DNA from 2 places in the Sphingopyxis indica genome. Region 2 is predicted to be linked to the other one. Evidence: riboswitches for the same ligand, from Rfam matches in the RefSeq annotation. Region 2 holds a riboswitch; the other holds the start of a gene.
The links. A riboswitch is a leader RNA that binds a small molecule or an ion and turns the genes downstream of it on or off. The one in region 2 is predicted to bind cobalamin.

Region 1 (11,865 bases), 1.5 Mb from region 2:
CGGTCGCGCAGCCCGGGGGCGCCGCCGTCGAGATTGTTGGGGCGGACCCACAGATTGACCTCGGCTTCGGCGAATCCTTCGAGCTCGAGCGCGCGGAGCGTGCGGCGCCACGCGGTGCGGTCGGCGCGTTCCTGCGGCCCCGCGAACGCCAGCAGCCAGCGGCCGTCCCATTCGCGGCGGCTGTCGAGCCGCGTTCGCCATCCGAGAATGCGCGCCTTGAGCGGCTCGGCGCGTGCGCCGATCGTGTAGCGCCCGCGCGCGAGCGTGCGCACGCGCCCTTCGGCCTTGAGCCGCGTGAGCGCGGTGCGGATTCCGGGCGCTTCGATCCCGAAGGCGGCGCCGGCGCGGACAAGCTCGGCGGCGGAGAAGGAGGGCGGATCGCCGGTGTCGAGCAGGTCGAGGATCAGCATCCGCGCGCTCATCGGCGCATCGGCGGATTTTGCTATATTGCGTATTTCGTCCATATCAGACAATATATGCAATAAATTTTCATGGAGAGGAAGATGCTGCCGCTAAAAGGCATCACGGTGATCGATCTCACCAGCGTCGTCGCCGGTCCGCTCGCGACGCAGATCATGGCGCAGCAGGGCGCGCGCGTGTGGAAGGTCGAGCCGCCCGAGGGCGACCGCGCCCGGCTGCTCGGCGCGGTCGCGGCGCCGGGGTTCAGTTCGGCGCATGTCGCGCTCAATGCCGGCAAGCAGTCGGTCGCGATCGACCTCGCGCGCGCGGAGGGGCAGGCGCTGCTCCGCCGCCTCGTGCCGCACGCCGACCTGCTCATCCACAATTTCCGCCCGGGGGTGATGGGGCGGCTGGGACTCGGCACCGACGCGCTCCACGCGCTTCGCGCAGACCTCGTGATCGCGCGGATCAGCGGTTTCGGGCAGGAGGGACCGATGGCGGGTGCGCGCGCCTATGATCCGATCGTGCAGGCCGAATCGGGCATGGTGAGCTGGGGCGAAGACGGCCCCGTGCTCGCGCCGCAATGGATCTGCGACAAGACCGCAGGGCTTTATGCGGCGCAGGCGGCGACTGCTGCGCTCGTCGCGCGCGAGCGCAGCGGAAAGGGGGCGGTGGTCGACATCTCGATGCTCGAGGCGGCGGTCGCCTATGGCTGGATCGACCTCCACGGCGATCAGGCCTTTCCCGATAGCCCGTCGCGGATGCCGAATATCGCGGCCGTCTACCGCCCCTGGGCGACCGCCGACGGCTGGGTGGTCGTCGTGATGCTCTCGCAGTCCGAGTTCGAAGGCTGGGCGCGCGCGATCGACGCGCCCGAGCTGCTCGCCGACCCGCGCTTTGCGGATATGACCGCGCGCTTTTTGAACTGGGACGACCTGCGGGCGATTTCGGCGCCGCGCATCGCCGCGCTGACGACCGAAAAAGCGGTGGCGCGGCTGGTCGCCGAGGGCGTGCCGTACGGGGTCGCCAACCGCTCGGGCGCGCTGCCCGGCCATGCGCAGCTCGTTCATGACGATTTCGTCGCGCTGACCGATCATCCGCAGGCGGGGACGGTGCGCCGCACCCGTGCGGTCGCGCGCTTCGACGGCGCAAGGCCGGGACTCGACGCCCATGCGCCGCGCGTCGGCGAACACAGCCGCGCCGTCCTCGCCGACGCCGGGCTCGACCCCGACGAGATCGCTGCTGCCTTTCAAACCGGCGCCGTCCACGCGCCGCAGGAGACCGACTGATGCCCTTCGAAACGCTGTCCTATGCTACCGAAAACCGCGTCGCGACGATCACGCTCGACCGCCCCGGCCATTTCAACGCGATCGCGCATGGTATGCCGCGCGAAATCCGCGCCGCGGTCGAGAAGGCGGAGGCCGATCCCGATGTCCATGTCATCGTCGTGCGCGGGGCGGGGCCGGGCTTTTGCGGCGGATACGACCTCAAACATTATGCCGAGCGCAAGGGCGAGATCAGCGGGTCGCAGGACATGCCGTGGGACCCGACGCTCGATTTCCAGATGATGTGGCGCAACACGCAGGATTTCATGGCGCTGTGGCGCGCGACCAAGCCGACAATCGCGCGCGTTCACGGTGCCGCCGTCGCGGGCGGGTCGGACATCGCGCTGTGCTGCGATTTCCTGATCATGGCCGAGGATGCGCGCATCGGCTATCCTCCCGCGCGCGTCTGGGGCGTGCCGACTCCGGCGATGTGGGTCTATCGGCTGGGGCCGCAGATGGCGAAGCGGATGATGATGACCGGCGATCTGATCGACGGGCGCGAGGCGGAGCGTATCGGCCTTGCACTCGAAGCGGTGCCCGAGGCCGAACTCGACGATGCGGTCGAGCGGCTTGCCGGGCGGCTGCGCGGGGTGCCGAGGAACCAGCTGATGATGACCAAGACCGTGGTCAATCAGGCCTATGACAATATGGGCCTCAACAATACGCAGATGTTCGCGACGCTGTTCGACGGCGTTTCGCGCCATTCGCCCGAGGGCATCTGGTTCCGCGAACGCGCGCAGGAGGTCGGCTTCAAACAGGCGGTCGCCGAGCGCGACAGCGGCGACCCGATCGCGAGCCAGGTGTCGAAGCGCCTGCCCGCCGACGATTGAGGAGAGAGAATATGACCGCGATCCAGCCGATCGACCGCCTCGACACGCATGAGGTGTTCAACCAGCCGCCGCCGTTCGAAAATGTGAATCTGTTCACCGGCGACCGCGCGCTCGTCGATGCGGTGACGCACGCGGGCGCGGGCGAGCATGGCGGGCGGCTGACCGCGCTCGGGCAGCGCTGCGGCTCGGCCGAAGTGATCGAATGGGGCGTCGAGGCGAACCGGCAGGTGCCGGTGCTCGAAACCTTCGACCGCTATGGCCACCGCGTCGACGAGGTGCGCTTTCACCCCGCCTATCACGAATTGATGCGGCTGGGGCTGGGCAGCGGCTTCGCGGCGTCGGCGTGGGACGGCAGCGCGCGCGGCCATGCCCTCCACGCCGCGATCCTCTTCCTTACCGGGCAGGCCGACTCGGGCACGAGCTGTCCGATGACGATGACCTATGCCGCGGTGCCCGCGCTGCGCGCCGAGGCGGCGGTCGCCGATGTCTGGGTGCCGCGCATCACGAGCGGCCGCTACGATCCCGCATTCCGCCCGGCGGCGGAAAAGGCCGGCGTCACCATCGGCATGGCGATGACCGAGAAACAGGGCGGCAGCGACGTGCGCGCCAACACCACGCGCGCGGTGCCGACTGGCGAGGAGGGCTGGTACAGCCTGACCGGGCATAAATGGTTCTGCTCGGCGCCGATGTGCGATGCGTTCCTGACGCTCGCCTATGCCGAGGGCGGCCTCACCTGTTTCCTCGTGCCGCGCTGGCTCCCCGACGGGACGCGCAACGCGGGGTTCCGCGTGATGCGTTTGAAGGACAAGATGGGCGACCGCTCGAACGCCTCATCGGAAATCGAATATCATGGCGCGCTCGCGCAGCGGCTGGGGCCGGAGGGGCGCGGGGTCGCGACGATCATCCAGATGGTGCAGCACACGCGGCTCGATTGCGTGATCGGATCGGCGCAGCAGATGCGCGGCGCGCTCGCGCAGGCGCTATGGCATACGGCGCATCGCTCGGCGTTCCAGAAGCGGCTGGTCGACCAGCCGGCGATGGCGGCGGTGCTCGCCGACCTGGCGGTCGAAAGCGAGGCGGCGACCGCGCTCGGCTTCCGGCTCGCGCAGGCGTTCGACGAAGGCGAGCCGCTCGCGCGGCTGCTCACCCCGGTCGCCAAATATTGGGTGTGCAAGCGCGCGCCGGGCCTCGTCTACGAGGCGATGGAGGCGCATGGCGGCGCGGGCTATGTCGAGGCGGGGCCGATGCCGCGGCTGTTCCGCCAGTCGCCGCTCAATGCGATCTGGGAAGGGTCGGGCAATGTCATCGCGCTCGACGTGCTGCGTGCGATCGCGCGCGAGCCCGAGGGGGTGGAGGCTTTGCAGGCCTTCCTCGCCGCGCAACGCGGCCGCGACGCCGCCTATGATGCGTGGATCGAGGGTATCGACCCGGCGCGCGTACAGGAAAGCACCGCACGGCTGTTCGTCGAGCGCGTCGCGCTGGCGGCGCAGGCGGCGGTGCTGCTCGCGCAGGACAATCCGCTCGCCGAAGCCTTCTGCCGTCTGCGGCTCGCCCCACGCGGCAGCGCCTATGGCGCCTTCGACGCGGCGGTCGATACGCGCGCGATCATCGACCGCGCGATGCCCGCGGCATGAGCGTCCATGTCGCGAACGACGGCGCGGTCCGCACCGTCACCATCGACCGGCCCGAATGCCGCAATGCCGTCGATCCGGCGACCGCCGATGCCTTGCGGCAGGCCTTCGCCGATTTCGAGGCCGACGACAGCGCCGCGGTCGCGGTGCTCACCGGCGCGGGGGGCCATTTCTGCGCCGGTTTCGACCTCAAGGCCGTCGGATCGGGCGAGGACCGCTATGAGCCCGAGGGCGTCGGGCCGATGGGGCCGACGCGGATGCTGCTGTCGAAACCGGTGATCGCCGCGGTCGAGGGCTATGCGGTCGCGGGCGGGCTCGAACTCGCGCTGTGGTGCGACCTGCGCGTCGCCTCGCGCAGCGCGATCTTCGGCGTCTTCTGCCGCCGCTGGGGGGTGCCGCTGATCGACGGCGGCACCGTCCGCCTGCCGCGCATTGTCGGACAGGGCCGCGCGCTCGACATGATATTGACCGGGCGGCCGGTCGATGCCGCCGAGGCGATGGCGATCGGGCTCGCGAGCCGCCTCGCGCCCGAAGGCGGTGCGCTCGCGGCGGCGCAGGCGCTCGCCGCCGAAATCGCGCGCTTCCCCGCGCTCTGCATGAAGACCGATCGCATGTCGGCCTATCGCCAGTGGGATTTCGATCTCGCCGAAGCGCTGCGCTTCGAGGGGCGCGAGGGCGCGAAGCCGCTCAAAGCCGAAGCGTCGGCGGGTGCGGGCCGCTTTGCCGAAGGCGCCGGGCGCGGCGGGCGGTTCGAATAGGACGTCAATCGGGGGCTCGGCCCAGGATCGTGACGGCGGGCCAGACGCCGCCGGTCTCGACGCTTGCCTCGACGCCATAGACGGTGCGCAACAGCGCCGGGGTCAGCACTGCGGCGGGCGGCCCGTCGGCGGCGATGCGGCCCGCATCGACGATGAGCAGCCGGTCGCAATAGCGCGCCGCCATCGTCAAATCGTGGAGCACCGCGATCACCAGTGCGCCCGCCGAGGCTTCGGCGTGCAGCAGCTCCATCACGTCGATCTGGTGCCCGGGGTCGAGGCTGGCAAGCGGCTCGTCGGCGATCAGCGCCGGCGCCTCGACAGCAAGCGCGCGCGCCAGCAGTGCGCGGGCGCGTTCGCCGCCCGACAATTCGGTGGCGTCGCGATGGCGCAGATCGAGGACGTCGGCGCGCGCCATTGCCCGTTCGATCGCGCGCCGGTCGGCGGCGCCGACGCGCGACATCGGCGCAAGGTGCGGCAGCCGCCCCAGCTCGACCAGCCGCTCGACGGTGAGCGGCCAGTGCAGCGACTGCCCCTGCGGCAGATAGGCGATGCGCTTCGCGAGTTCGCGGCGGGGCAGGGTGGCGGGCGCCACGCCGTCGATCTCGATCCGGCCCTCTGTCGGAACGAGCGCGAGCATCGCGCGCGCGAGCGTCGACTTGCCCGCGCCGTTCGGCCCGACGATGCCGATCAGCGAGCCGGGGGCGAATTGCGCGTCGATTCCGCTGAGGACGCGGCGCCGGCCGAGCGTCACGCCGACATCCGAAAGGGTCAGCATCACCATAGCCGGCGCTCGCGCATCAGGTGGATCAGAAACACCGGCACGCCCAGAAAGGCGGTGACGACGCCCAGCTTGAGCTCGTTGGTCGATGCGATGGTGCGCACGCCGATGTCGGCGAACGTGAGCAGCGCGGCGCCGCCAAGCGCCGAAGGGAGGAGGATCGCCGAGGGGCTGCGGTCGGTGAAGGGGCGGACGAGATGCGGGACGATCAGTCCGACGAAGCCGATCGCGCCCGACACCGCGACCGCGCCGCCGACCCCGATCGCGGTGCCGAGCAGCAGGCGCAGCCGCGTGCGCCGCAGATCGACGCCGAGCGCCTGCGCGCCGTCCTCGCCGAGCGTCAGCGCGTCGAGGTCGCGCCCGCCCCACAGCAGCAGGCCGCCGCCGACGGCGATGCAGGGGAGGGCGATCCACAGATGCGCGAAGGACCGGTTTTCGAGGCTTCCGAGCAGCCAGGTCATGATCTCCATCGCTGCGAAGGGATTGGGCGCGAGGTTGAGCGCCAGGCTGATCCCCGCCCCCGCGAGCGTCGCGATGGCGATCCCGGCGAGGATGAGCGTCAGCGGGCTTTCCGAGCGTCCGGCGAGCAGGAACAGCAGGGTGAGGGCAATGATCGTGCTGCCGATCGAAAGCAGCGGCAGCATCAGCGGGTGGAGCGCCGCAAGCCCGAAATAGAGCGCCGCGACCGCGCCGAGCGCCGCGGCGTTCGAGGCGCCGAGCACCGACGGTTCGGCGAGCGGATTGCGCAAATAGCCCTGCAGTGCGGCGCCCGACAGCCCGAGCATCGCGCCGACGCCAAGCGCGAGCAAGGTGCGCGGCAGGCGCAGCTCGAACAGGATGACTTGCGACACATGATCGCCGTTCCCCAGCGTCGCGGCGAGCAGCCGCCCGGCCGAAAGCTCGACCGGGCCGAAGCGCAGCGATGCGATCGCGGCCGCGAGCATCAGCGCCATGAGCGCGGCGAGCAGAACCGATCGAGGCGGCGCGGCGCGCATCAATGCCGCGCTCCGTCGATGCGCGCGATCTGCGCCGCGATACTCCGCGCCGCCTCGACATAGGCGGGGCCGCCGCACACGGTCGACGCCTGCGCGACACCGATGCGCGGGATGCCGGCGAGCGCGGGATGGTGCAGCATTTCGCTGCCCTGGTCGTCAATCCGGTCGGTCGCGCGCTCGACGATCAGGAAATCGGGCTGCGCCGCGACCATTTCCTCGAGGCTGACCTGCGACAAGGGCGGCTTGCCGAGCTTCGTCGCCAGATTGACGAGGCCAAGCCGCCGCATCATCGCATCGACCAGCGTTCCCGCGCCGGTCATATAACCGCGCCGCTGATAATAGGCCGCGACGCGCCCGCGCCCGGGGCGGGGCAGGGCGGCGAGGTCGCTTTCCATCTGCGCGACGAGCGATTCGCCGCGCGCAGGGTGGCCGACCGCCGCCGCCGTCTGGCGGATCGTCGCGTAAATCTGCGCGGGACCGTTCGCGATGGCGACATCGAGCAGCCGGTGATTTTCATGGGGCAGCGCGGCGAGCGCCGGGCTGCCGGTCGCCGGCATACCGACGATCAGATCGGGGTCGATCGCCAATATCTGCTCGGCCGAATTGCGCAGGATCGGCAGGCCGCGCGCGCGCGCGGCTTCGGCCGACATGCCGGGGTCGGCGGCGTTGATCGTCAGTCCCGCGATCTGGCGCCGATCGGCGAGCGCGAGGACGAGCTGGTCGGTGCACAGGTTGATCGACACGATGCGCTGCGGGGTGGCGGGCGCCGTTGCCGGCCGTCCCGTCCCCGTCGCCGCCCACAACGCGCCCGCGCCGCCAAGCAGCGACAGGGCGAGAAGGAGCGGGCGCCTGTTCACCGACCGGCCATCAGAAATTGACCCGCACGCCGCCATAGGCGGCGCGGCCGGCGCCGCGATAGGAGAAGATTTCCTCATAGTCGGTGTCGAGCAGATTCTCGACGCGCCCGAACAGTGCGACGCGCGGCGACAGGCGATAATCGGCGCCGAGATTGACGAGCACATAGTCGCGCAGCGTCACCGTGATCGGAACATAACTCGGATCGATATAGGCCGCGTCGGTCATTGCCCCGTTGTAGCGCAGGGTCAGCGTTCCCGAGAAGCGCTGGTCGGCGCTGAAGATCGTCGTGTTGAGGCTGCCCATATGGCGCGGACGCCGCACTTCGCGCACGCCATTTTCCTCCGACTTCAGCCACGTATAGGCGAGATCGAAGCGGATCTGCGGAATCGGCCGCGCGCTGGCAAAGGCCTCGATCCCGTGCTGCTTGCTGTCGGTCGTGCGGTTGGCGGGGGTCGCGACATAGTCGGGCGCTGGATAGTCGGTGAAAATCTCGTCGGTCAGCTTGGCATCGAAATATGTCGCGCCGATCGTCCCCCACTCGTCCGTGCCAAAGCTCTGCTCGATCCCGGCTTCCCACCCCTTCGATTTTTCGGGCTTCAGGTCCGGATTGCCGATGTAGCGCCCGTCCGAATAGCCATAGAGTTCGAAATAGCCCGGATTCTTCACACCGGTGCCATAGGCGGCGCGCAGCCGCGTGCCGGTGGGCAGGCGATAGCTGCCCTGCAGGCGCCACGTCGTCGCATCGTCGAAGCGGTCATTGTCGTCGTAACGCACCGACGCGCCGAGCGAGAGGTCTCCCGCGAGCAATTCATATTGGCCGACGAAGCCGACATTGTCGGTGTGGCGCTTGCCCTGAAAGGCGAAGGCCGAGGGCGTGATATTCTGGAAATTCTCGCGCTCGACATCGACCGCGCCGGTCAGGCGATGGGTCACGGCTTCGGTGCCGAGGCTTAGGCTCGAGGTGAAGCTGCCCTTGTAGCGCTGCCCCTTGTCGCCATAGTCGAGTCCCGCGGGCGTGAAACTCTTGCGCGTCGTATCGGCGAACTGCCCCGACAATGTGCTCACCCAGCGTCCGTCGAGGGCACTGAACTGGGCCGAGAGCAAGCCGTAGAAGGCCTCGTTGCGCGAATGAACGCCGGGGCTGTCGATGATGAAGCCGAACGCGGGGCTCGCAGGGTCATTGTCGGTCTGATTGGTTTCGGCGTCGGTATAGCTGTAGCGCAGAACGCCGCTGAGCTTGAATGCATCGCTGGGCGTCCAGTTCAGCTTGGCGGTGGCGCCGACGCTGTCCGAACCGATGTCGCGCGTGCCGCCGCGGGCGGTCGCATAGCCCTGCGTGCCATAATAGCTCGCCGACAGCGCATAGTCGAAGTCGCCCGACGCGCCGGCGGCGCGCGCGCCGCCGCTGATCGTGCCGAAGCTGCCGCCCTCGATCCGCGCCGCATAGCCCGGCGCTTCGTGGCCCGACAGAGTGATATAGTTGATCACCCCGCCGATCGCGTCGGAGCCGTAGAGCGAGCTTTGCTGCCCGCGCAGCACCTCGATCCGCGCGGCCGGATCGGCGATCAGCGTGCCGAAATCATATTCGCCCTGATAGGGATCGGACACTTCGATCCCGTCGATCAGCACGAGCACATGATTGCTCTCGCTGCCGCGGATGCGGATCTGGGTCAGCCCGCCGACCCCGCCCGAGCGGTTCACCGCGACGCCCGGGACGTCGCGCAGCACGTCGGAAACGATCCGCGTCTGTCGCGTTTCGAGCGCTTCGGCGTCGAGCACCGTCACCGACGCGCCGAGCTGACCCGCGCGCACGCCTTCGCCCGAGCGCGAGGCGGTGACGACGATCTGGTCGCCCGGCGCGTCCGGCGACGTGTCGGGCGTCTGGGCAAGGGCAGGGGTCGCGGCGATCAGCGCGACCGAGGAAACAAGCGAATGTCTGAACATAAAAGGCTCCGCACGCCGGCAACGAAGGCTGGAGCCTGCCGATGCGCGCGGGGCGATCGACCGGTGCGGTGAAGCAAGGCTGGCGTCGTCGCCCGCATCCCCCGCGCCGAGGCGGCTCCGGCCGCCTGGTCGTCGCTCGACGGAAACCTCCGTGCCCTGGCCATTCCCTGGACCCGAGCATTGAGCGACCCACGCCGGCAGGTCTCCTGGCTCGCGGGTCGTCGCTCGATGCACGCCTTCCCGGGATATTCATCCCAGTGGCTGTTCCGGCGGGGCCGGAACGGTGCATCGCGCTCTCCGCTTACAGTTGCAGGGACAGCCGCGGATTCGATCGCCCGTTGCCGGTCGATCTCACCGCGTTCCCTTTTAAGCCCCTTGCGGGGCACCGGCGCGATCTTGCGGGGGGCAAACCCCCGCGCCGCCGCCCATAGCGAAATGGCGGTCCGGTGCAATCGGCTTTTGCGTCCGACCGCTACCGCGGTCCCGGCAGCCGCCTGCCGCCCTTCGATGATTGACACCGGTTACCATGCTCTGTATCGAGGCAGCTTATTCCAATCGAAAAGCGAGGATGCCATGTTCGCCAAGACCTATCACGCCACCCATCCCGACATGATGGACTGCGTCGACAACGACGATCTGCGCGACCGCTATCTCGTTTCGGGCATGTTCGTGGATGGCAAGATCACCCTCAACTATTCGCACAACGAACGCTTCGTCATCGGCGGCGCGGTGCCGAAGGGCGGAGCGCTCAAGCTCCCCGAGCAGAGCGAGCCCGCATCAGCGGCGGGGCATCCTTTTCTCGAGCGGCGCGAGATGGCGGCGGTGAACATCGGCGGCCCCGGGGCGATCACCGTCGACGGCCGGCGCTTCGAGATGAAGAACAAGGAATGTCTCTACATTCCGATGGGGTCGAAAGATGTCGCGTTCGAAGGCGACGGTGCGCGCTTCTATCTGGCGTCGCTGCCCGCGCACAAGGTCTGCCCGATCAAGCATATCACGCTCGATCAGGCGAACCCGCTCGCGCGCGGCGACCTCGCCAATTCGAACCAGCGCACTATCTATCAGCTCGTCATCCCCGGCGTCTGCGAAAGCGCGCAACTGCTGCTCGGGCTCACCGTGCTCGAAGAGGGGAGCGTATGGAACACGATGCCGCCGCATCTCCACGACCGGCGCAGCGAAATCTATCTCTATTTCGACCTGCCCGAAGAAAGCGACCGCGTCTTTCACTATATGGGCGAACCCGATTCGATGCGGCACATCGTGATCGCCAACGAGGAAGCGGTAATCAGCCCGCCCTGGTCGATCCACATGGGATCGGGGACCAAGAAATATGCCTTCATCTGGGCGATGGGCGGCGAGAATCTCGACTATACCGACATGAATGTCCTCGACATCTGCCAGCTGAAATAACCTTCCCTCGTCACCCCGGACTTGATCCGGGGTCCAGGCGGCGCCGAAGACATGGATGCCGGAGCAAGTCCGGCATGACGAGGGAGTGGAGAGGATGCAATTGTTCGACCTCACAGGAAAAGTCGCGCTGGTCACCGGCGCCAACACCGGCATCGGGCAGGGAATCGCGCTCGCGCTTGCCGAGGCGGGCGCCGACATCGCCGCCGCGGGCCGCTCGCCCGCGACCGAGACGGTGGAGAAGGCGCGCGCGCTCGGGCGCAAGGCCGAAAATTTCGCCGCCGACCTGTCGAGCGTTGCCGCGGTCCAGCCGCTCGTCGATGCGGTGCTCGGCCGCTTCGGGCGCATCGACATCCTGGTCAACAACGCCGGTATCATCCGCCGCGCCGATGCGGTCGATTTCACCGAGGACGATTGGGACGCGGTGATCGACACCAATTTGAAGACGCTCTTCTTTCTCTGCCAGGCGGTCGGCCGCCATATGATCGAACGGGGTTCGGGCAAGATCATCAACATCGCCTCGATGCTGACCTTTCAGGGCGGCATCCGCGTGCCCAGCTATACCGCGTCGAAATCGGGGGTCGGCGGGCTCACCAAGCTGCTCGCGAACGAATGGGCGGCGAAGGGGGTGCAGGTCAACGCGATCGCGCCCGGCTATATCGCGACGAACAACACCGCCGCGCTGCAGGCCGACGAGACGCGCAACCGGCAGATCATGGAACGCATCCCGGCAGGCCGCTGGGGCGACCCGGCAGACATCGGCGGCGCTGCGGTCTTTCTGGCCTCGCAGGCGTCGGACTATGTGCAGGGGCATATTCTCGCCGTCGACGGCGGCTGGCTGGCGCGTTAGCATCGAGACAGTGGAAAAGAAGCTTGCGGTCGCGGGCGAACGGAGGCGGGGATGGCGCAAGGCAGACTGGTTTTCTTCGGCGAACTGCTG
Region 2 (11,865 bases):
TGCAGGTCGAATATTCGCAGGGCTGGCTGAGCGCCCCGATCGACCGCGACGGCAACAAGCAGGCCGAATGGCGCACCGATCCCGCACGCGCGGGCCTCGGCGGCTGCCTCGGCGATATCGGCACCCACGCCTTTCAGCTTGCCGAGCATGTGTCGGGGCTGGCGGTCGACGCGCTGAGCGCCGACCTCACCATCCATGTCCCCGGCCGCCGCCTCGACGACGATGTCGCGGCGCTGCTGCGTTTCGCAGGCGGTGCGCGCGGCGTGCTGAAGGCGAGCCAGATCGCGGCGGGCGACGAAAACGGACTGCGCCTGCGCATCCATGGCGAGCGGGGCGGGCTCGACTGGTCGCAGATGGAACCGAACACGCTGACGCTGCGCTGGCTCGACCGCCCGGCCGAGATCGTCCGCGCCGGCGGCCCCGGCCTCGATCCTGCGACCATGGCGCAGTTGCGCACGCCGGCGGGACATCCCGAAGGCTATATCGAGGCGTTCGCCAACCTCTATCGCAGTTTCGGCCGCGCGGTGCGCGCGGGCGCCGCCGCCCCGCCCGCACGCGGCGACGCGGGCTGGTTCCCCGGCGCGCGCGACGGCCTGCGAACGATGGCGTTCGTCGAGGCGATGGTCGAAAACAGCGCCGGCGACGCGAAATGGACGACGCTCGCGCCGGGTGGGGGCTGACCTAGTCCGGCAGCGCCGGCACCGCGCGCGGCCGGCGGTCGGGGCCGACCGCGACGAAGACGAAGACCGCCTGGGTGACCTTGTGCCCTTCCTCGGAGTGCCGGTCGCGCGCCCAGGTTTCGACCTCGACGTGCATCGAGGTGCGGCCGACCTTGACCAGCCGGCCGAACACCGAAAGTTCGTCGCCGACGAAGACGGGACGGTGGAAGGACATGCCCTCCACCGAGATGGTGACCGCCCGGCCGCGCGCGTGGAGCGACGCGACCGACGAGGCGGCGAGGTCCATCTGAGCCATCAGCCAGCCGCCGAAAATATCGCCATAGACATTGGCGTTCGCGGGCATGGCGGTGACGCGGACCGCGGGCTGGTCATCCGGCATGGCGTCACTTTGCATCATAGGCCTCCCGCACGATCTCGCGGGCGCGCATCGCCTTTGCCGCCGCGACCATCGCGACGAGCGCGGGGCGCACCTCGTCCCATTTGCGCGTCTTGAGCCCGCAATCGGGGTTCACCCAGAGCTGCGCCGCCGGCACATGGCGGCCGGCGAGGTCAAGCAGGCCGGTCATTTCGCTTGTCGCCGGAATGCGCGGGCTGTGAATGTCATAGACGCCCGGACCGACATCGTTCGGATAGGCATAGGACGCAAAGGCGTCGAGCAGTTCCATCTGCGACCGGGCGGTCTCGATCGAGATGACGTCGGCGTCCATGTTCCCGATTGCGCGGATGATGTCGTTGAATTCCGAATAGCACATATGGGTGTGGATCTGCGTGTCGTCGCGCACCCCCGACGAGGCGATGCGAAAGGCTTCGACGGCCCAGTCCAGATAGGTCTGCCATTCGTCGCGGCGCAGCGGCAAGCCTTCGCGAAGCGCCGCCTCGTCGATCTGGATGATCGCCGCGCCCGCGGTTTCGAGATCGCGCACCTCGTCGCGGATCGCGAGCGCAATCTGGCGGCAGCTCGTCGCGCGCGGCTGATCGTCGCGGACGAAGGACCAGTTGAGGATGGTGACCGGTCCCGTCAACATGCCCTTCACCGGGCGATCGGTCTGGTCCTGCGCATAGCGCCACCACTCGACCGTCATCGGGGCGGGGCGCGAAACGTCGCCATAGAGGATCGGCGGGCGAACGCAGCGCGAGCCGTAGCTTTGCACCCAGCCGCCGCGGGTGAAAGCGAAGCCCGAAAGCTGCTCGCCGAAATATTGCACCATGTCGTTGCGCTCGAACTCGCCGTGGACGAGCACATCGAGACCGATTTCCTCCTGCCATTTGACCGCGGCGCGGGTTTCGGTGCGCAGGTATCGGGCGTAGGCGGCATCGTCGATCTCGCCCCGGATATGCGCGGCGCGCGCCTTTCGCACGTCGGCCGTTTGCGGAAAGGAGCCGATCGTCGTGGCCGGGTAGGCGGGCAGGGCGAGGCGTTTTTGCTGCGCTTCGCGGCGCATGGCGAAGGGCGTCTCGCGGCGCGTCGCCGTCTCGTCGAGCGCGGCGAGACGCGCGGCGACATCGGGATCGTGAATCTTGGGCGAGGTCCGGCGCGCGACCGCCGCGATGCGCGAGGCGGAGAAGGCGCTGAAACTCGCGTCCTCACCCTCGTTCAGCGCCTTGGCAAGCGCCGCCAGTTCCTCGATCTTTTGCGCCGCGAAGCTCAGCCATTGGGCGATTTCGGGGTCGAGCGCGGTTTCGGAGGCGAGATCGACGGGCACATGGAGAAGCGAACAGGAGGGCGCGACGATGAGGTCGCGCCCGGCCGCCAGGTCCTTGAGCCGCCAATAGAGGTCGGGAAGATTGGCGCGCCAGACGTTGCGGCCGTCGATGACGCCGAGCGAGAGGAGGATATGCGGCGCCAGCCGCGCGAGTGCCGCTTCGAGCTGGCCGGGCGCGCGCACCAGATCGAGATGGACGCCGTGCACGGGCAGGTCGGCGACGAGATCGAGATTGTCGCCGAGCCCGCCGAAATAGGTGGTGAGCATCAGGCGCGGGCCGCGGGTGGCAAGACGCGCATAGGCGCGCTCGAACGCGGTGCGCTGGCCGGCGGTCAGGTCGAGGACGAGGCAGGGCTCGTCGATCTGGACCCATTCGGCCCCCGCCTTCGCCAGCCGCGCCAATATGTCGGCATAGACGTCGAGCAGGGCGGGGAGCAGGGCAAGCGGTTCGACCGCCTTGCCCTTTGCCAGCATCAGATAGCTCACCGGGCCGAGGAGGACGGGACGGGTGGCATAGCCGAGCGCCTTCGCCTCCTCAAACTCGTCGAAAATCTTGGTCGAGGCGATGCGGAAGCGCTGCCCGGCGGTCAGTTCGGGAACCATGAAATGATAGTTGGTGTCGAACCATTTGGTCATTTCCTGCGCGGTCGCGTCGCGGCCGTGCCGGCAGCCCCCGACGCGCGAGCCCTGTGTTCCGCGCGCCATGGCGAAATAGATGTCGCTGTCGACCGTCTCGCCGTCCCAGTCATAGCGCGCCGGGACCGCGCCGATCAGCGCGCTGGTATCGAGCACATGGTCGTAGAGCGAGAAATCGTTCGACGGTAATATGTCGGCACCCAGCGCCTTTTGCCGCGCCCAGTTGGCGATGCGCAGCCCGGCGGCGGCCTCGCGCAGCTCTGCGAGGCCCGATTTGCCCGCCCAATAGGATTCGAGAGCGAATTTGAGTTCGCGGCGCAGGCCGATGCGAGGAAAACCCAAAGTGGCAACGCTGACAGTCATGGTTCGAACACCTTGCAGGGGGCAAGGGCGACAGCCGGACGAACATGCACATCGCGATGCGCCCGCGAGGCAAGGGTCGGGCGCAGCCATGCATGCGGCCTGACCGGACACCCCGCCGGAGGACGTATCTGACGAGGCAGGTCTCCTGGCTCGCGGATCGCCGCGGCGGTCTGGCCTTCCCGGCCCCTTGCGGACCAGTGACGCTTTTCGACCGCCGCTCACCGCTTACAGTTGCGGGGGCAGCGCCGGCTTTCCACCGGCTTCCCGTCTTAGCTTCGCGGCGCACGGGGCGACGCGAAGAACCTCGACCGCTTCAGGATAGGCCGAGGGCATATCTTGTCAATAGGGATATAAAGAATTCTTTATATCGGCTCCATATTACATTCACACACGAGATAGTGAATATTGACTCGTGCGAGAATCGACCGCATAAGGCGCGTCGAGACAGCGACGAAGATCGCTGTTCGGAGGGAGAGTCTGTATGAAGGTTCAGCTTCTTGCGTCCGCCGCGGCGGGCGCGCTTTTTGCACTACCCGCATCCGCAATGGCCCAGACCGACGACGGGCAGTCCGGTGGCGACGCCACTGCGGCCGCCACCGCCGGCGAGCGCGGAGACCGCGAGGAAATCATCGTCACCGCCACCCGGCGCGACGTCCGCCTGCAGGACGTGCCGCTCAGCGTCACTGCTTTCAATCAGGACGATCTCGATGATCTGGGCATCGTCGGCTATGAAGGGATCGCGCAGAATACGCCGGGCATCGTCGTCAACCGGCCGACGCAGAATTTCAACAATTTCACCAGCCGCGGCATCAACACCAACGGCTATAGCGCGGGCCTTCAGAGCGCGGTCGCCATCTATGTCGACGAACTGCCGATTTCGGCGAACGGCAATTCGACGATCCTCGATCCCAACCTCTACGATGTCGAGCGCGTCGAATTTCTGCGCGGTCCGCAAGGGACGCTGTTCGGATCGAACTCGCTCGCCGGTGCGATGCGGATCATCACCAAAAGTCCCGACCTCGACGATTTCGAGGCGTCGGCCAATGTCGATCTCGGCCTCACCGGATCGAGCTCGCTGCGTCAGCGCTACAATGCGATGCTCAACCTGCCGCTTATGACCGACGCGGTGGCGCTGCGCGTGACCGGCTATTATCGCAACGAAGACGGCTGGATCGACAATATCGGCACCGGCATCGAGGATTCGAACAGCCTCGAAGCCTATGGCGGCCGCGCGGCGCTGCTGATGCAGCCGAGCGACCGGATGCGGGTCAAGCTGCTCGTTTCCTACGAGAACAGCAAGCCCGCCGATTCGTCGCTGACCAACCCCGATCTCGGCAAGTTCGTGCGCAATTCGGACCGGCCCGACCTGTTCCAGGGCAAGCTCACCAACTATAATATCACGGTCAATTACGAGTTCGATTTCGCCGAGCTGATCAGTTCGACGACGCTGTCGGACTATGACGCGTCCTTCTATGTCGACCTGGCGGGAACCTATGGTCAGGCCTTTCCCTTCGCGCTCGACGCCTATGGCTATGACGATCTGTTCGTGCAGGAAACGCGGCTCGTGTCGCGCGGCGACGGGCCGTTCGAATGGGTCGCGGGTTTCTTCCTTTACGACAAGCGGCGCACCGTCGACTTCGCCTATCGCTCGACGCAGGACTATCTCGACGCGCATGGCATCGTCGGGCTGCCCGACGAATATTATCAGCGCTTCAACAGCTATACCGACCAGAGCGAGATCGCCGGCTTCGGCGAATTGACCTGGCATCTCAGCGACAAATTCTGGGTCACCGGCGGCCTGCGTTACGGCAATACCAAGGTGCAGAGCTTCACGCGCGGGGGCGGCTATAACAGCAACTATCTGACCGTCGCCTATTGTACAGAATTCACCGCGCTCTGCGGCGGCTTTGTCCCGCCGTTCAGCGGCATGACGCCGATCCCCTATGCCGAAGGGCTGAAAGTGTCCGACGATCGCCTGTCGTGGAAAGCGAGTGCATCGTGGAAGCCGAGCGAGAGCCTGACCACCTATGCCACGGTCTCGACGGGTTTCCGCACCCCCGTCGTCAACGCGCGCGCCGGACTGGTCAGCCAGATCGACCCCAACGACCTCGTGATTCCCGACGGCGCCAAGTCGGACAGCGTCACCAATTATGAGGTCGGCCTGAAAGGGCGATGGCTCGGCGGCGACCTGACCGCCAATGTCGCGGCCTATTATATCGACTGGCAGGACATTCAGGTCCAGGCGAACCGCGTGTCGGACTCGATCCAGTTCGCGACCAACATCGGCGGCGCGAAAAGCTATGGCGTCGAATTCGAATTTCTCGCGCGGCCCGTCGAGGGGCTCAGCCTGTCGGTCAACGGCTCGCTGAACAATGCGAAGGTCAACAAGCTGACCGATTCCGAGGCGGCGATTTCGGGCGCCGAACTCGGCACGCGGCTCGCCTCGCCGCACTTCCAGGGATCGGCGACGCTGCGCTATGACTTCGGAATCGGAGACGGCAAATCGGCTTTTGGCGCGGTCAATGTCTCGCACGCCGATTCCTTCCCCAACCAGTTCCCCAATGTGCCGGGGAATCCGGCGGCGGTCAGCCCGACCTATGATTTCACCGACGCCTGGACGAATGTGAACCTGACCGCGGGGACGAAGCTCGGCGCGGTGAGCCTCACCGCCTATGTCGAAAATCTCTTTGACGACACCTCGATCACCTATGTCCATCCGGAGGCGTTCCTCGATGGGCGCTATGCCCGGATGCGCCCGCGGACGGTCGGTGTGCGCGCTGATTATCGCTTCTGATCGGGGGACGACCAATGATGAACGTTCGTCTGCGCGCCTTTGCTCTCATCGCTGCGGCCCTGCTCTCCGGGGCCGCTTCGGCGGCGGAGCGGCCGGTGGTCGACGCGCCGGCGGGTTCGGTTGCGGGCGTGGAGGTCGACGGCATCCGCAGCTTCAAGGGCATACCCTATGCCGCGCCGCCGGTCGGCGCGGCGCGCTGGACGCCGCCCCAGCCGGCGGCAAGCTGGCAGGGGACGCGCGACGCGACCGAATTCGGCGCGGCGTGTATGCAGCCCGGGCCGCGCGCGGCGAGCATCTACAGCTGGGACCTGCCCGCGATGAGCGAGGATTGCCTCTCGCTCAATATCTGGGCGCCAGAGGGGGCGAAGGATCTGCCGGTGTTCCTGTGGATTCACGGCGGGGCGCTCGTCAGCGGGTCGGGCGGTGATCCGCTCTATGACGGCAGCGCGCTCGCGAAGCGCGGGATGATCGTCGTGTCGATCAACTATCGGCTCGGCGCGTTCGGCTGGCTCGCGCATCCCGCGCTCAGCGCCGAATCGCCCGATCATGTATCGGGCAATTACGGCCTGCTCGACCAGATCGCGGCGCTTCAATGGGTGAAGCGCAACATCGGCGCTTTCGGCGGCGATGCGGCGAATGTCACGATTGCGGGGGAATCGGCGGGCGCGCTCAGCGTCATGTATCTGATGGCGGCGCCCGCGGCGCGCGGCCTGTTCGCCAAGGCGATTGTCGAAAGCGGCTATATGGTGTCCGCGCCGGCGCTGCGCGACAGGGTCAACGGCATGGTTCCCGCCGAGGCGCAAGGCGCCGCGCTTGCCGCGAAGCTCGGCGCCAGCGATCTTGCCGCGCTTCGCGCGCTCCCCGCCGAAGCCATTGCCGAGGACGCGGCGAAAGCGGGCTATTTCCCTTTCCCGGCGATCGACGGCAAGACCGTCACGCGCCAGCTCGTCGAAAGTTTCGACCGCGGCGAGCAGGCGCCGGTGCCGATCCTCGCCGGCTTCAACAGCGGCGAGATCCGCTCGCTGCGCTTCCTGCTGCCGAAGCCGCCCGCCGATGCGGCCGAATATGAAGCGACGATCCGCGCCAATTATGGCGAATTCGCCGAGGCCTTCCTCGCGCGCTATCCGGCGGAGACAATCGAGGATTCGATGCTCGCCGCGACGCGCGACGCGATGTACGGCTGGACCGCCGAACGGCTCGCCTCGAACCAGGCAGCGCTCGGTCAGGCGGCCTATTTCTATATCTTCGACCATGGTTATCCGGCGATGGAGCAATGGGGGCTGCACGCTTTCCACGCCGCCGAGCTGCCCTATGTCTTCGGCACCACGGGCAAGACGCCCGAGCTGTGGCCGAAAATCCCCGACACGCTCGCGGAGCGCAAACTGATCCGCGTCATCGGCGATTATTGGGCGAGCTTTGCGAAAAGCGGGCGGCCGCAGGCAAGCGACGCGCCCGCCTGGCCCGACTATGCCGACGACCGCGGCTTCATGCACTTTGCCGACGAACCGAAAGCCGCGCACAATCTCTTCCCCGGCACCGCCGCGCTGCACGAGGCGGTGGTCTGCCGCCGCCGCGCCGCCGGGGACATGCCGTGGAACTGGAACGTCGGCCTGGCATCGCCGCCGCTGCCGCCAAAGGCCGAGGGATGCCAATGATCGACGGATCGATGCAATCCTACCGGTTGACGCTCGACAAATTCCTCTCCCACGCCGCCAAATGGCATCCCGACGCCGAGGTCGTGTCGGGCGGGGAGGGCGCGAGCGTCCATCGCATTTCCTATGCCGCGCTCCACGATCGCGCGCATGGCGTGTCGGGGGCCTTGCGCGAACTCGGCATCGGCCGCGGCGACCGCGTCGCGACGCTCGCGTGGAACACGCAGGGCCATGTCGAGGCATGGTACGGGATCATGGGCATGGGCGCGATCTGCCACACGCTCAACCCGCGCCTCACCGCCGCGCAGATCGGCGCGATGCTCGCACAGTCCGAAGCGCGCGTTCTGCTCGCAAGCGCCGACCTGCTGCCGCTGGCGCGCGAGGCGAGCGCGAACCTCCCCGCCTTGCGGCGCATCCTGCTGCTCGACACCGACGCGGGCGAAGCGGGCGCCGACGCCTTTGCGCCGCTCGTCGATGCCGCGCCGCGCGGGTGCGAGTGGGGTGACTTCGACGAGACCACACCCTCGGGCCTGTGCTTCACTTCGGGCAGCACGGGCGCGCCGAAGGGCGTCACCTATACCCACCGCGGCTGCTATCTCCATACGATGCGCCAGCTTCAGGCCGATGTGCTCGGCCCGACGCCCCGCGATGCGATCCTCGCGGTGGTGCCGATGTTCCACGCCAACGCCTGGGGCCTGCCCTTCGCCGCGCCGGCGGTGGGGGCGAAGCTCGTCCTGCCCGGTCGCCACAATGACGGCGCCAGCCTCGCGCGGCTGATCCGGTCGGAGGGCGTGACCGCGGCCGCCGGGGTGCCGACGGTGTGGCTCGGCCTCGTCGAACATCTCGAGGCGGAGGGCGGCGAGGTGCCGACGCTCCAGCGCATCCTCGTCGGCGGCTCGTCGATGCCGCCCGCGCTGATGGAGCGGATCGAAACGCGGCTGGGGGCCGAGGTGCAGACGAGCTGGGGGATGACCGAATTGTCGCCGCTCGGCACTGCGGCGCTGCCCGGCGATCCGCAGCGAAAGGCGTCGCTGTCGGGGCGCCCCGCGCTCGGCATCGACCTGCTCCTGACCGATGCCGAGGGCCGCGCGCTGCCCGAACAGCGCGGCGCCGAGGGTCATTTGCGCGTGCGTGGCGGCACCGTCGTCGAACGCTATTTCGGGCAGAGCGAGCCCGCGACCGACGCCGACGGCTGGTTCGACACCGGCGACCTCGCGCGGATCGACAGCGGCGGCAATCTGACCATCACCGGCCGCGCCAAGGATCTGATCAAATCGGGCGGCGAATGGATCAACCCGGCCGAGATCGAGGCGCTCGTCGGGGCGCTCCCGCAAGTCTCGCTCGCGGCGGTGATCGGGCGGCCCGACCCCAAATGGGGCGAGCGGCCGATCCTGCTCGTCGAAACCCATGGCGGCGCGGTCAGCGACGAAGACCTGCTCGCGCCGCTCGCCGGGCGGATCGCCTCGTGGTGGATGCCCGACGCGGTGGTACGCGTCGATGCGATGCCGCTCGCGGCGACCGGCAAGATCGACAAAATGCAATTGCGGGCCGAATATGGACAGGTGTAGTCCCCGCGAGACTGCAACGGCGACTTCGACGGCTGCGAAAGGGAAGTGAATTGGCGTCCAACGCAAAGACCCGGACGAAGCGGCCGACGAAAGCCGAACAGCGCGCCGAAACGATGGAACAGATACTCGACACCGCCGAGCAGCTGTTTTCGAAACATGGATTTTACGGCGTCACGCTGAAGGATGTCGCCAAGCAGGTCGGCGTCCATCACACGCTGCTCAACTATTATTTCGACGACAAGAAGACCTTGTTCGAGGCGGTGTTCGCGCGCCGCGCCGTCGTCACGATCGAAAAACGGATGAAGGCGCTCGACGATTATGATCGCGCCGCGGGCGACAGCCCTACGGTCGAAGGGGCGCTCCACGCCTTCCTCGACACCGACCTTGACCTCTATATTCAGGGCGGCGAGGGGTGGAAGAATTACGGCGCCTTCGGTGCGCAGGCGTCGAACAGCCCCGAAGGCGCCGAATTCATGGACAAATATTTCGATCCCGTGGTGCTGCGGCTGATCGGGATATTGAAAAAGGCACTGCCGGAGGCGGACGAGGAAGATATTTTCTGGGGCTATCATTTCGTCACCGGCGCGCTGATGCTGACGCTCGCGCGCACCGGGCGCATCGACAAATTGTCGCACGGCCTTTGCCGGTCGGACGATTATGAAGCGGTGAAGGCGCGCATGGCGCGCTTCATGGCCGCGGGCTTCCGCGACATCTGCGAACAGCGACGGAGCGAACGAGCGGACTGACGCAGCCGGAGAGGGGCGATCGGTTGGCGCGCATCGCGCCGGTCATTTAATTCACTCACAAGAGAGTTATTATGAAAGCTGAAGGGGACAAGACGATGGAACTGGCGGGGCGGGTGGCAATCGTGACCGGTGCGGGCGGCGGGCTCGGGCGGGCTCATGCGCTGATGCTCGCGCGTCACGGCGCGCGCGTCGTCGTCAACGACCGCGACGGCGAGGCGGCCGAATGCGTCGCGGCCGAGATCGCCAATGCCGGCGGAGAGGCGATGCCTGCCGCCGCCTCGGTGACCGACGAAGCCGCGGTCGCGGCGATGGTCCACGCCGCGACGATGGCGTGGGGCGGCGTCGACATATTGGTCAACAATGCCGGAATCCTGCGCGACAAGAGCTTCGCCAAGATGGACCTCGCCGATTTCAGATTGGTCGTCGAGGTGCATCTGATGGGCGCCGCGATCTGCTCGAAGGCGGTGTGGGATCAGATGCGCGAGCGCCGCTATGGGCGCATCGTCATGACGACCTCTTCGTCGGGTCTCTACGGCAATTTCGGTCAGGCCAATTACGGCGCCGCGAAAATGGCGCTCGTCGGGCTGATGCAGACGCTCGCGCTCGAGGGCGAGAAATATGGCATCCGCGTCAACTGCCTCGCGCCGACCGCCGCTACGGGAATGACCGAAGGCGTTCTTTCGCCGCAGGCGCTCGCGCATCTCGCGCCCGAGGCGGTGAGCCCCGGGCTGCTCGCGCTCGTCGGCGACGCGGCGCCGACGCGCGCGATCCTCTGCGCCGGCGCCGGCCATTTCGCCGCCGCGCACGTCACGCTCACCGAAGGCGTTTTCGTCGGCCGCGGCGACGATGCGGCCGGGCGCGTCGCCGCCGAGTGGACCCGGATCGACGACCGGCGCGGCGAAATCGTGCCCGCCTATGGTTTCCGGCAAGCCGAACGCGAACTCGCGAGTGCCGGATACACCGCGCCGACGATGGCGTTCGCGCGCTGAAATTCCCCGGGGGCGCGCGCGGACGGGCCGGCAGAGCCCGCCGCCGCTGCCGGGCTGCAAGGGAGAAGGACATGACGACCGACAGCGAAGCCCTGCCCGCCGAAGAGGCGAAGGGGCAGAATGAAAAGCTCGTGATCGCCGCCTCGTCGCTGGGGACGATCTTCGAATGGTATGACTTTTACCTTTACGGACTGCTCGCCAGCTCGATTTCGGTCCATTTCTTCTCGGGCGTCAACGCGACCACGGGCTTCATTCTCGCGCTGATGGCCTTTGCCGCGGGCTTCGCGATCCGGCCGTTCGGCGCGCTCGTTTTCGGCCGCGTCGGCGACATCGTCGGGCGCAAGAATACCTTCCTCGTCACCATGGCGATCATGGGACTGTCGACCTTCGCGGTCGGATTTCTTCCCGGCTACGACAGCATCGGCATCGCGGCGCCGATCATTCTGATGCTGCTGCGGCTCTTGCAGGGCCTTGCGATCGGCGGCGAATATGGCGGCGCGGCGGTCTATATCGCCGAGCACGCCCCGCCGGGAAAACGCGGCTTCTATACCAGCTTCATCCAGACCACCGCGATGCTCGGGCTGATCATCGCGTCGAGCTTCGTCGTGTCGCTGCGCCTGTTCATGGACGCCGACAGCTTCGACGCCTGGGGCTGGCGCCTGCCGTTCCTCTTCTCGATCGTCCTGCTCTCAGTCGCGCTGTGGATCCGGCTCCAGCTCGAGGAAAGCCCGGTG

Region 1: linked by a shared signal. The riboswitch ahead of KNJ79_RS12460 (TonB-dependent receptor plug domain-containing protein) and the one ahead of metE (5-methyltetrahydropteroyltriglutamate--homocysteine S-methyltransferase) in region 2 are both predicted to bind cobalamin.

The regions. Positions count from the first base shown of each region.
Region 1 covers NZ_CP076394.1:2,629,471-2,641,335, reverse strand. The annotation lists gene KNJ79_RS12500 (hypothetical protein) at 1-464, opposite strand, end outside; gene KNJ79_RS12495 (CaiB/BaiF CoA transferase family protein) at 504-1,688, shown strand; gene KNJ79_RS12490 (crotonase/enoyl-CoA hydratase family protein) at 1,688-2,554, shown strand; gene KNJ79_RS12485 (acyl-CoA dehydrogenase family protein) at 2,566-4,188, shown strand; gene KNJ79_RS12480 (crotonase/enoyl-CoA hydratase family protein) at 4,185-4,943, shown strand; gene KNJ79_RS12475 (ABC transporter ATP-binding protein) at 4,948-5,724, opposite strand; gene KNJ79_RS12470 (FecCD family ABC transporter permease) at 5,718-6,716, opposite strand; gene KNJ79_RS12465 (ABC transporter substrate-binding protein) at 6,716-7,573, opposite strand; gene KNJ79_RS12460 (TonB-dependent receptor plug domain-containing protein) at 7,584-9,518, opposite strand; cobalamin riboswitch at 9,698-9,922, opposite strand; gene kduI (5-dehydro-4-deoxy-D-glucuronate isomerase) at 10,092-10,928, shown strand; gene kduD (2-dehydro-3-deoxy-D-gluconate 5-dehydrogenase KduD) at 11,023-11,775, shown strand; gene KNJ79_RS12445 (sugar kinase) at 11,827-11,865, shown strand, end outside.
Region 2 covers NZ_CP076394.1:1,152,699-1,164,563, forward strand. The annotation lists gene KNJ79_RS05630 (Gfo/Idh/MocA family protein) at 1-680, shown strand, start outside; gene KNJ79_RS05635 (acyl-CoA thioesterase) at 682-1,077, opposite strand; gene metE (5-methyltetrahydropteroyltriglutamate--homocysteine S-methyltransferase) at 1,064-3,382, opposite strand; cobalamin riboswitch at 3,501-3,704, opposite strand; gene KNJ79_RS05645 (TonB-dependent receptor) at 3,927-6,176, shown strand; gene KNJ79_RS05650 (carboxylesterase/lipase family protein) at 6,191-7,831, shown strand; gene KNJ79_RS05655 (AMP-binding protein) at 7,828-9,396, shown strand; gene KNJ79_RS05660 (TetR/AcrR family transcriptional regulator) at 9,447-10,142, shown strand; gene KNJ79_RS05665 (SDR family NAD(P)-dependent oxidoreductase) at 10,214-11,131, shown strand; gene KNJ79_RS05670 (MFS transporter) at 11,203-11,865, shown strand, end outside.